Regions from separate parts of the Clostridium perfringens genome, predicted to be linked through region 3. Evidence: riboswitches for the same ligand, from Rfam matches in the RefSeq annotation. Region 3 holds a riboswitch; each other region holds the start of a gene.

Region 1 (3,150 bases), 1.3 Mb from region 3:
ATCGTGATTACAATAATATATATGAGATAAAAATTGAATGGACAGATGTTGCACCAAATATTTATGAAATAATAACTTTAAACCAAGAGTTTGAATTCCCAGTAAATGATTCTTTAAAGGCAAAATATGATGAGCTTATAAATTTAAGTGGAGATGAATACACTTTAAGTAGCTTTGAAACTTTAAAAGAAGCATTAAATGAAGCTAAGAGTATTTTAGATGATTCTAATTCATCTCAAAAGAAAATAGATAAGGCTTTAGAAAATCTAAATAAGGCAGAAGAAAGATTAGCTTTAAGGGCAACTGACTTTGAAGATTTCAATAAAGTTTTAACTTTAGGAAACTCTTTAGTTGAAGAAGAATATACAGCTGAGTCATGGGCTTTATTTAGTGAAGTGTTAGAAGTTGCTAATGAAGCTAACAAAAATAAAGCTGATTACACTCAAGATCAAATAAATCAAATAGTAATTGATTTAGATGCTTCAATAAAAGCTTTAGTAAAGGAAACACCAGAGGTTGATAAAACAAATTTAGGTGAATTAATAAATCAAGGTAAATCTTTACTAGAGGAATCTGTAGAAGGATTTAATGTTGGTGAATACCATAAAGGCGCTAAGGATGGATTAGCAGTTGAAATTAATAAGGCTGAAGAAGTATTTAACAAGGAAGATTCTACTGAAGAAGAAATAAATTCATCTAAGGAATCTTTAGAGGGTGCAATAGCAAGATTTAACTCTTTATTAATAGAAGAAAGTACAGGAGACTTTAATGGCAATGGAAAGATTGATATAGGAGACTTAGCAATGGTATCTAAAAACATTGGAAGTACTACTAACACTTCTCTTGATTTAAATAAAGATGGCTCTATTGATGAATATGAGATAAGCTTTATAAATCATAGAATACTAAATTAAGATAATTCAATAAGGATAAATTAGATTTATAATTTTTTAGGAATCATAAAGATGCTTAAAATCAAATTTAAAATACTAAGAATTTTAAAGAGTAGTATTTTAAAATGATTATTTGTATCTAATATGATTCCTTTTAATTTAAAACATAACTTAATAAAAATTTTTTTAAAATATTATTAGAGTCAGATTAATTTAAGATAAGTTCATTAAATTTATATGATAAACAGATAAGTTTCTTAATAATTAATATTTTATAATAATATATGAACAGGAATTATATGTTTAAAAATTACCGAAAGCCTTATATATAGCATATTTTCTAAAGAAATCTATAGAGTTTAATTGTAAATGCAATGCATATGCTATATAATGTTAAAGTATTGTAAAATTAAATATTTAGAAATAGGTTAAATAGTTACATTTGTAACTATATATTAAAAGGGAAGTTGGGTTTAAATCCCACGCGGTCCCGCCGCTGTAATAGAGGAGCTTTTTGTACTTTAAGCCACTGGAATATAATATTTTGGGAAGGCCACAAAAAGTGATGATACTTAAGCCAGAAGACCTGCCTATTTTTAAAACATCAAGATCCTACGGGAAATAGGAGGTGTTGTGCTTTGGTAAGTTATATTTTTTTAGAATTTTTATAACCTCTAGACGCAATGTCTAGGGGTTTTTTATTTCTAAGACTAAAGTTCTGATTTAACTAGAAATTAAAGTTATTCATATTTAGATTAAGTGTTATAAAGGGAAATATTTTTAGTACATATTGTTTTATTTGATGCAGAAATAGTTAAATCAAATTTTATCTTAAAATAAAAAGATGATAAATGGGAATACAAAATAAAAATATAATTTAAGGAGTAGAATTATTATGTCAAAAAAGAATCAAGTATTTATAGGATTTTTATTAATGTTCTTATTAATACCAAGAAGTGTTTCAGCTATGCATATCATGGAAGGATTTTTACAACCTAAATGGTGTATAGCATGGGGAGTTATAACTATACCATTTATAGTATTAGGATTATTCTCTATTAAAAACAAGGTTGGAAATAATCCAAGACTAAAGATTTTGTTAGCTATGGCAGGAGCTTATGCTTTTGTTCTTTCAGCATTAAAGCTTCCATCAGTTACAGGTAGTTGCTCACATCCTACAGGGGTTGGTCTTGCGGCAATATTATTTGGACCTACAGCAGCATCAGTTTTAGGACTTATCGTACTTTTATTCCAAGCATTACTTTTAGCTCATGGTGGTCTTACTACTCTTGGAGCTAATACTTTTTCAATGGCTGTAGTTGGGCCTTTAGTATCATACGGACTTTATAAATTAGTAAAAAAACTTAATGGACCAACATGGTTAGGTGTATTTTTAGCATCTGCTCTTGGAGATTTAGCAACTTACATGGTTACTTCAGTTCAATTAGGACTAGCCTTCCCAGCAGAGGTTGGAGGAGTTATGGCATCAGTTATGAAATTCATGGGTATATTTGCTGTTACTCAAGTTCCTCTAGCTATAAGTGAAGGAATATTAACAGTCATAATCTTTAATACAATAGAAAATTATGCAAAAGAAGATTTAATGGAACTTAACATTTTTTCAAAGGGGGTAAAATAATGAAAAATAAAAGAGTGTTAACTAATGTGATATTACTATTATTAGTTGTATTTATTACAATAATACCTTTCTTTGTAGCTAAAAATGGAGAGTTTGGTGGATCTGATGATCAAGCAGAAGAAGCAATAACACAAATTGATGAAAACTATGAACCATGGTTCTCACCATTATTTGAACCAGCTAGTGGAGAAATAGAAAGTTTATTATTTGCTCTTCAAGCTGCAATAGGTGCAGGGGTAATTGGCTTTGGATTAGGATATCTAAAAGGCAAAAAGAAAGTGAACGACGAAGTAAATGATAAACATAGATAAATATGCTTATGCATCTAAGTTAAAAAATATTAATCCATCGGAAAAGATGTTTTTTGCCTTAATTACTTTGTGCGTTTGTCTTTGGGCAAATAATTTTATTGTTTCTATGCTTATAATAAGTATTATGACTTTTTTAATAACAAAAGTAGGAAGAACAAAAATAAGAGTTTTTATAAAGTTAATGATGGTACCAATAGCTTTTTTAATAATTGGTATCCTAACAATTGTTGTTAGTTATTCATTAAAACAGGATACATTTTTAGTATCGTTTAAACTTTTTAATGGATGGATTGGAGTTTCAAAAAGT
Region 2 (3,150 bases), 290 kb from region 3:
TTCAAATTAAAATCCATTAACATATATATATCACCTAAAATTATCTAATTCTAACCTATTACTTTTATCTTTTAACCTTTCTTATATAATTATCCATCAAATAAAATTATTTTTCAATAATTTAAAATTTTAGCTAATTATAAAAGAAAGGCATATACCAAAATAATTTTTAATAAAACTTACAAAACTTCTTAGGAAAATCTAATGATTTTAAGAATATTTTTTAAGTTTTATTAAGCTTTGATAAATGCCCTTACTATTTTTATATTTAATTTAAATAATATTTCCTATTTTTATTATAGGAGTTTTTATTTTTCTCTTTATATCTTCTAAAGAATTATTTCTTAAAATAAATAATAAAGCTGTAGCAGGTCCTGCTGATTTTCTTAAATAATCACCTTCATAGGATAAGTTTATCCTTATTTTATTACTCTTTTCTAATTCACTTATTTCATGAATAATCCCCTTTGATCCAATAGGTAATATATCTTTAACATCCTTATTATCCATTAAAATCTTAAAGTCTTTAAAAGTAACGATTTCTCCAATATTATTATTTATATCCTCTAAAACTTCTTGTCCAACTTTAGGTATTCCTAATAAACAAATGGAATCTCCCTTTTCAAAATTAACCTTTAAGTTTTCTTCTTTTTCTCCTATTATAGTTAATCCCAAAAAGGTTTGAATAGTTTTAAAGTTATCCTCTGTGCTTCCTGTTACACACTCTGATAAATTGGATTTTTCATAGAAAAAGTCCTCAGCATTATACTCTTTTATGGCTCTATTGATTCCTTGTATTATTTTTTCTCCTCCATTATTCATAGACATACCCAAGTTATTAACTATTACTAATGGTTTTGCCCTAAAAGCTAAAAGCTCAAAAAGACATACTCTAGCTGAGAAATATGATACAATCTCATTTTCGGCTTTTACAAAGTCTCCTTCATTTTCACCAATTCCACCACAACTATCGCAAGCTATTACTAGTTTATTTTTTTCATTTTCTAATACAGTTAAGTCTCTAAACTTGTATATTTGCATTTTTTAATCCCTTACTTACTATAAATGCTATAACTATATTAACTAAGCTTGCTAAAGTAAGTGGTAATCCTAAAAGTTTTAAAAAGTCTACAGGATTCATTCCTCCTAAAACAAAATACATAAATACTCCTGTTATAAAAGTAAATCCTATTCCATTTAAAAGAGTACCAACAATTCCTGCTAAAATTACTTTTCCTCTGTTAAATATTATTGATGTTATGTATACAACAACAAACATTTCTAATGCTACTAAAATATGTACTGGTAAACTTAAAGGAAATCCTGTTCTTAAAGCTACAAATAAATGAGCTAAAAGTCCTATTATTCCTCCAACTACAGGTGATATTATTATTCCCCCAACAAAAGCTGGCATTGAATCTAATGCTATACTAGAGAATATAGGGAAGTTAGCTAATATAACACTTATTGCTATAAGTATAGCTGAAAAACACAAACTCTTAACATCTAATCTCTTTTTTTCCTTAGTAAAATTCATAATTATTTTACCCTCCTAATTAATATTATTTTCCTTCTCTCTACATTATAAGGCATCTATTAACTAGTAAGTTATACTTTTAATATTAAATAAAATTTCATACCCAACAAAACATAAATTATAATTTCAATTTTTCATAATTATACTAAAACATAATATCTTTGTATAACCTTAGAATAATTGATCCTTAATTAAATAGAGTTAAAATTTTTAATTAGAAATCTCTATTTCTAATTAATCTTTAGAAAAGCTTATACTCATTCTTTCTGTAAATATTTTTTCAAAATAAAAAACTGGTACGGATAACTATCCCCACCAGTTAAAATAATTTACATACTTTTAAACTTATATAATGCTTCCCTCCGAAACAATAAGAATAGCATACTAGGCAGGTCTCCTGGCTAATAAATCATCCTAAAACAATCCTTTCCATGACTATTTATCACAGTGGCTTTTTGTTCTCGTCCTTATCAACAGTAGCGGGGGCTGCAGTTTTTAACTTTCCCTATTAAGTTACTAAGCACCTAATGCTCTTATTTTATTTTCACTTTATAATTACACACTTATATACCTTTTGTCAACCTTCATATTTATATTGCTTTTACTTAATATTAAAATTTTCAACCTCATCTAAGGTCTTTGGCACATTAAATTCTCCCTGTATAATAGAAGTTCTATATTGTTCTACTTTATCTAAAACTTCTTTAGAAACTAAATTGCTTGTTGTCTTAGCTATCTCAATTCCATTATCCTTAAGCCCTATTTCCATTTTATTCTTTGGGCCAGCTTTAAAATCACTATTTATAACTTCTTTTGCTGTAGTATATACTGCATCATCTAGATTCTTTATCATTGATGATAATATAACATCAGCATACTCTGGAAATCTTTCTGCCCAATCAATATCAGCTCCAATAGCATACTTTCCTTTTTCCTTAGCAGCTTTAAAAAGTCCTTTTCCAGCTTCTCCTGCTGATTCAAATATTATATCTGCCCCTTCATCATACATTTTTTTAGCTATATCATTTGCTTTCTTTTGATCATTAAAGTTTCCTATGTACTGAACTAAATTTCCTTTTCTTATATTTTTATAGGCTTCCTCATTTGAAACCTTTAGTCCAGCCATAAATCCTGATAAAAATGTTTCTATTAATTCTTCCTTTATTGCACCTATAAAACCTACCTTGTTTGTTTTAGTAGTATTACCAGCTATTATTCCCATTAGAAATGCACCTTCTTCATCCTTAAAATCTATAGATTTTACATTTGGAAGGTCTGATACAGTATCTACTATAGCAAAGTTTTTATCTGGATAATCTTTAGCCACATTATTTAAACTCTCTAGAAATTTAAAGGCTGAAGCAAAAGTTAAGTCATTATTTTGAGCTGCTTCTCTAAGTCTCTTCTCATAATCCTCTGATGAATTAGTATCAAAAACTTCTATTCTAGCACCATATTCTTTTTTTATTCTCTCTAATCCATCTACAGCTAAGTCAGTAAAATAATTTTCCTCATTAGAAAAGTCATCTTTTACTAAAGCAAAATTATAAACTTGTTTTTCTATAACATCTACTTTTTTTAAAGCTGATGAATTGTTTGCACCACACCCAGCA
Region 3 (3,150 bases):
TAAAGATATTACTACTTTTAAAGGTGCAGTAAATTTTATATTTTTTAAATTGAATAAAAATATAAATTTAAGAGAAGAATTAATTAGAAGAGGTATTATAATAAGAAGTTGTAGTAATTATATTGGCTTAGACCATAGCTTCTATAGGGTGGCAGTTAGAACAAGGGAAGAAAACAAAAAGCTTTTAGAAGAACTTTCAAAGGTTTTAAAATAAGCCTTATACTATTACTTTTATTATTAATAGGTTTTATATTAAATTAAGAAGTTTGACAATGATAAAATATAATAATATAATCAAGTTGATTAACTAATAATTGGTGTGATTTTCGCTTAATAGGGAATGAAGTTAAAGTCTTCAACTACCTCAGTAACCGTGAAGCAGACAAAATCTCAATATGTCACTGCATTTTTTGTGTGGGAAGACGAGATGGAGGAAGAAGCAAAGTCGGGATACCTGCCTTTTATTTAAGTACTATTATCTTCTGAGGGTAGGATAATAGGGTGCGTATGATTTAAATATGCTTAACATACCTTCTTAAAATGGTATGTTTTTTTATTTTATACGTATTAATTTAAGCCTCAAATATTTTAATTGTTAAGTTTTATGAAAGAGAAATTTGATTTATGATGATTTAAGCTTAATTTAGGAAAGTTCAGATTTGCTTTTATAGATTGTAAGGGATGCTTAGCAATATTAAAAAAATACATATTAAAATCATTAAATAAAATCAAATAGGAATCCTTCATATAACTTAAGAATTTATAAAGGTGAAAGTGGAGGAAGAATATGAGAAACTTTAAAAAAGTAATTTCTTTAGTAATGATAACCATGATGGCATTACTTATGTTTACTGGATGTGGAAGTAAAACAGTAACAATGAAAGATATGGAAGGAACTGAATTTACAGTACCTAAAAAGATTGAAAGAATAATATCAACAGCTCCATCTAATACAGAGATATTAGTAGGTTTAGGACTAGGTGATAAAATAGTTGGTGTTGATAAATATTCGGCAGATGTAAAAGGATTAAATCCTGATATTCCTAAAATAGACTTTAGAAATCCAGATGCAGAGACTATAGTAGCTCTTAAGCCAGATGTGATAATAGCTTCAGGGCACAATAGAACAGGAAAAGAAGATCCATTTAAGGCTTTAAAGGATGCAGGAATACCTGTAGTTTATATTCCAACTAGTGATAGTATAGATGGAATATATGAAGATATCAATTTCTTAGCTAAGTTAACTGGAACAGAAGCTGAAGGAAAGAAAATGGTTGATTCAATGAAAAGTGAAGTAGATAAAATAAAAGCTATAGGTGAAACTATAAAAGATAAGAAAACTGTTTACTTTGAAATTGGATCAGGTTCAAAACTTTATAGCTTTGGAAGTGATACTTTCTTAAATAACTTATTAACTATAATTGGAGCAGAAAACATATTTGGTAATGAAAAGGGTTGGATTTCTCCAAGTGAAGAAGCTGTTATAAAAGCAAACCCAGATGTAATTTTAACAAATGAAAGTTATATTGAAAATGCTACAGATTTAATTGCTAAACGTCCAGGTTGGAATACAATAACTGCTGTTAAGGATAATAAAATATTCTTAGTAGACAATAATGCATCATCACGTGGAAGTCAATACGTGGTAAATGTATTAAAACAAATGGCAAAGGATATTTATCCAGAACAATATGCAGGAATCTAAAAAAAGAAAACTACTAATATTACTAGCTATTCCATTAGTAATATTAGTACTCTGTATTGGAACTTCCATAGGAAGTTCCAATATTAATATATGGGATACTATTTCTATAGTTGGGAATAAAATTTTTAATATTCCTCTTAGAACTGGTATAAAACCAGAGGACGTAGCAATTATTTGGGTAATTAGATTACCAAGGGTATTATTAGCTTTTGGAGTTGGAGCTTCTCTTGCAGTTAGTGGAGCCATAATTCAATCTATATTAAAGAATCCATTAGCATCACCATATACTCTAGGAGTTTCATCAGGAGCTTCCCTAGGAGTTGGAATATACATAGTTCTTGGAATTTCAATTCCTGTAATAGGAAATTTAGCTATGCCTATTATAGGATTTTTATGTGGAGTTTTAACTGTTTTTGCTGTTATTATCTTTTCTAATAAAGTTGATAGAGGGCTTTCAAATAATACAGTAATATTAGCTGGTATGGTGTTATCACTTTTTACTAGTGCAATGTTAACAACTGTAACATCTATATGCAGTGAAGATTTAAAGGCTATTACAATGTGGCAAATGGGATCATTTGCTATGAAGAGTTGGTCATATGTTTTGGCTGGAATTCCATTTTTAATAATTGGAATTTTTATGGCTGTAAGATATACAAGGGAAATGGACATCTTAAGCTTTGGAGAAGATGGAGCAAAGGCAATAGGAGTTGAAACTAAAAAGGTGAAAAAGACACTACTTGTTTCAGTGGCAATTTTAACTGGAAGTGCCGTAGCTTTAAGTGGTGTTATAGGATTTATTGATCTTATTACTCCTCATATAGTTAGAAAAATATTTGGAGCTAGTCATAAGATAGTAATTCCAATGTGTATTATACTTGGAGGAACTTTAATGGTATTAACAGATTTAGTTTCAAGGACATTAATTGCCCCATCAGAATTACCAGTTGGAGCAATTACGGCATTAATTGGAGCACCATTTTTTGCATATCTATACTTTGGAAAAAGAAGTAGGTGATATTTTGCTAGAAGTTAAAAATTTATGTTGTGGATATGATGGTAATGAGGTTATACATAATTTATCTTTTAACATAAACAGAGGAGAAAACATATCTATAATAGGACCAAATGGGTGTGGTAAATCTACAGTCTTAAAAGCCTTAGCTAATTTAATAGAATACAAAGGTGAAATAAAGCTAGATGGGGTAGAAATTAGAAATATAAAAAGAAAAGATTTAGCTAAAAAAGTTGCATTGATGAGTCAAAATTCTGAAGTGTATTTTTCTTATACTGTTTTTGAAACAGTTTCACTAGGCAGATATGCTCATATGGATGGTATTTTTTCAAGCCTTACAAAGAAAGATAGGGATATAGTCTTAAAGTGTATTGAAAGCGTAGGATTATTAAATGAAAAGGATAGGTTAATAAATGAATTATCAGGAGGA
Region 4 (3,150 bases), 150 kb from region 3:
AATTGTTAGCTGCCTCTTTTACAGAATCAATGTTAAGTTGTGGTATTAATTGATTCAATGTGCTTACTGCACTTTCAAGTTCATTAATTGATGAACTTGAATTTATAACTGAAACTGAATGAGATATTAAAGACATTTCATTTTCTTTAATTACTTCTAAAACAGCCTCTTTTTGTTTATTTAATTCATCAATTTTCTTTTGTTCTTCAATTTTTTTACTATCTAAGGTTTTAAGAGATTCCTCAGTTGAAGCTTTCAATTCTTTAAGTTCAGCTTTATCTCTCTCTAACTTTTTAATATCACTATTAAGAGAATCTTTTTGCTCATCTAAACTTTGTATAAGATTTTTATCTAAAGCTGTAACCCTTGCTAAAGCGTCTATTCTTGTTATTAAATCTGATAAGTCTTCAGACTTAAGCAAGAAAACTACGGGATTCATAGAATCCTTACTTTTATACATAGCACGCATTCTTTTTCCTAAAACAGATTGTTTTTCATCTATTTCAGTTTTTAAAGTGCTTACTTTGCTTTCTGTCTCTTTTAAATTCTCTTCTGTATCTTTCATTTTAGCCTTATTATCTTCTAACTTAGCATTTAAATCTTCAATTTCATTATTAAGTTTTGACACTTGAGAGTTAAGTGAAATAACTTCATTATCTAATTGTGAATATTTTACTTTATTCTCCTGTATAGTAGATTTCTTATCATTTACTGTATCAGCAAAAACTACATGAGTAGCTGAAATACTAATTGCCATAGCAATTAATGCTGACAAAATTCTTTTTTGCATAAACTACACTCCTTTAGTTAAACTGTCCACAACTTAAGTGTATTTCATCATATATTACTGAATTATAACATAAAAGTCAAATGTAACACAAATTTAACCTTTAAAGATTTAAAATATGGTAAGAAAAAATTAACAACTTAATTATACTACAAATATAAAAAATAAGAAATTTACCCTATATTGAAATAATTAAGATTATATATTATAATTAAAAAAAATAATATTTTATATTTTTAGGTTTGATTTTAATTAAAAGGGAAAGTGGTTAAAGTCCACTACAGCCCCCGCTACTGTGATAGGATACAAGTTTCTATTTGACCACTGATTATATAAATTGGGAAGGGAGAAATGAGGATAAGCCTTAAGTCAGGATACCTGCCTAAAGATCATGAACTAAGCTTCGGAGGGAAGAGATTAGTACTTATTTGTTCATAATTTTGAGGAATAATTACTTTGATTTGTAAGCATCTGTTCTTTGTAGCACAGATGCTTTTTATTTTTAAATTTTAGAGGTGAAATATGAAAAAAGCTATATTAGTAGTAAGTTTTGGAACAAGTCATTTAGACGCATTAAATAATTCTATAAAGAAAATAGAAGATTCAATACAGGAAAACTTTAAAGAATATGATGTTTTTAGAAGTTTTACATCACATATGATAGTAAGAAAACTTAAAGAAAAACATAACATGGAAGTATTATTTCCAGAGGATGCTTTAAAGAAATTAGGAGAGGAAGGATATGAGGAAGTTATAGTTCAACCACTTCATATTATTCCAGGAGAAGAGTTTGATTATATAAAGCATATGGTAAAGGAATATGAACCATGCTTTAAAAAGATAGAAATAGGAAGACCAATATTCCATTATGAAGGTTTTGAATCAGGTCCAGATGATTATTCATATTTCGTAGATACAATGAAAGATTTAATAGAAAAGAATTCTCCATGTGTATTTGTTGGACATGGTAGTGCTCATCCATCAAATGCTGTTTATGGATGTTTACAATCTGTTTTAATAGATAAGGACTATGAAGATGTTTTTGTAGGAACTGTAGAAGGGTATCCTAATTTTTCAAATGTCTTAAAGAAAGCTAAGAAGAAAGATATAAAAGAAATAACAATAATTCCTTTAATGGTTGTAGCTGGAGATCATGCTAAAAATGATATGGCTTCAGATGAAGAAGATTCATGGAAGAGCAGATTTGAAAGTGAAGGAATAAAGGCTAATGTTATTTTAAAAGGCTTAGGAGAATACGAAGAGTTTGGAAATTTATACATAGATAGAATTAATGATGTTATTAATGGTACATATAAAGGACTTGGAGAAACTAAAAAGAAGAAACATAGAAGGGAAATGAAATAATGGATTACATGAAAAGCCCTATGGGAATTGAAAAAAGAAGTTTTGAAATTATAGGTTCTGAAATGCATGAACATAATTTTTCAGAAGAGGAATTACAAATAGTAAAAAGAGTTATACATACTACTGCGGATTTTGAATATCAAGATTTAATAGAAATAAGTGAAGGTGCTATAGAGGCAGGAGTTTCTGCATTAAAGAATGGAGCTAAAATATATACTGATACAACAATGGCTTTATCAGGAATGAACAAAAGAGCATTAAAAGAATTAAATGCATCAGTTGAATGCTATGTTGGATTAGAAGAGGTATTTAAATTAGCTAAAGAAAAAGAAATAACTAGATCAATGGCAGGAGTTGAACTTGCAGCAAAGGAAAATGTAGATATATTTGTTTTTGGAAACGCTCCAACTGCCTTATTTAAACTTAGAGAACTTATTAAGGAAGGAAAAGCTAATCCAAAGCTTATAGTAGCAGTTCCAGTTGGTTTTGTAGGGGCTAGTGAGAGTAAAGAAGATTTAGATGAACTTGGAATTCCTTATATAAGAGTTAAGGGAAGAAAAGGTGGAAGTACAGTAGCAGCAGCTATAATAAATGCATTACTTTATATGAATTATAAAAGAGATATGTAATAAAGAAGGTAATCTAAATGTTTGATATGTATATAGAAAGCGGTGGAAAGAAACTTAGATGTGGATACACTACAGGGTCTTGTGCAGCAGCTGCTGCTAAAGCCGCCACTTATATGCTTTTTAATAAAAAAGACATAAGTGTTATAGAAATAGATACTCCTAAAAATATAAAACTTAATTTAGAAATACAAGATATACAGGTCGAAAAAAATTCAATATCTTGCTCCATAGTAAAAGATGGGGGAGATGACATAGATGCTACCTCAGGTCTTGAAATCTTTGCAAAGGCAGAAGAAATTGAAGAAGGCTTTGAACTATGTGGAGGAGAAGGCGTTGGAGTAGTAACTAAAGAGGGTCTTTTTGTAGAAA

What was found. A riboswitch is a leader RNA that binds a small molecule or an ion and turns the genes downstream of it on or off. The one in region 3 is predicted to bind cobalamin.
Positions count from the first base shown of each region.
Region 1: linked by a shared signal. The riboswitch ahead of I6G60_RS00595 (energy-coupling factor ABC transporter permease) and the one ahead of I6G60_RS10005 (ABC transporter substrate-binding protein) in region 3 are both predicted to bind cobalamin.
Region 2: linked by a shared signal. The riboswitch ahead of I6G60_RS08835 (ECF transporter S component) and the one ahead of I6G60_RS10005 (ABC transporter substrate-binding protein) in region 3 are both predicted to bind cobalamin.
Region 4: linked by a shared signal. The riboswitch ahead of I6G60_RS09290 (sirohydrochlorin cobaltochelatase) and the one ahead of I6G60_RS10005 (ABC transporter substrate-binding protein) in region 3 are both predicted to bind cobalamin.

Region 1 covers NZ_CP065681.1:69,748-72,897, reverse strand. Annotated here, with positions in the region: gene nagH (hyaluronoglucosaminidase) at 1-914, shown strand, start outside; cobalamin riboswitch at 1,302-1,501, shown strand; gene I6G60_RS00595 (energy-coupling factor ABC transporter permease) at 1,789-2,532, shown strand; gene I6G60_RS00590 (energy-coupling factor ABC transporter substrate-binding protein) at 2,532-2,843, shown strand; gene cbiQ (cobalt ECF transporter T component CbiQ) at 2,827-3,150, shown strand, end outside.
Region 2 covers NZ_CP065681.1:1,820,405-1,823,554, reverse strand. Annotated here, with positions in the region: gene rpoN (RNA polymerase factor sigma-54) at 1-23, opposite strand, end outside; gene I6G60_RS08840 (hypothetical protein) at 274-1,041, opposite strand; gene I6G60_RS08835 (ECF transporter S component) at 1,022-1,537, opposite strand; cobalamin riboswitch at 1,908-2,080, opposite strand; gene I6G60_RS08830 (BMP family lipoprotein) at 2,139-3,150, opposite strand, start outside.
Region 3 covers NZ_CP065681.1:2,107,022-2,110,171, reverse strand. Annotated here, with positions in the region: gene cobD (threonine-phosphate decarboxylase CobD) at 1-214, shown strand, start outside; cobalamin riboswitch at 299-476, shown strand; gene I6G60_RS10005 (ABC transporter substrate-binding protein) at 788-1,705, shown strand; gene I6G60_RS10000 (FecCD family ABC transporter permease) at 1,692-2,723, shown strand; gene I6G60_RS09995 (ABC transporter ATP-binding protein) at 2,728-3,150, shown strand, end outside.
Region 4 covers NZ_CP065681.1:1,955,683-1,958,832, forward strand. Annotated here, with positions in the region: gene I6G60_RS09285 (3D domain-containing protein) at 1-790, opposite strand, end outside; cobalamin riboswitch at 1,009-1,187, shown strand; gene I6G60_RS09290 (sirohydrochlorin cobaltochelatase) at 1,310-2,152, shown strand; gene I6G60_RS09295 (precorrin-8X methylmutase) at 2,152-2,781, shown strand; gene cbiD (cobalt-precorrin-5B (C(1))-methyltransferase CbiD) at 2,799-3,150, shown strand, end outside.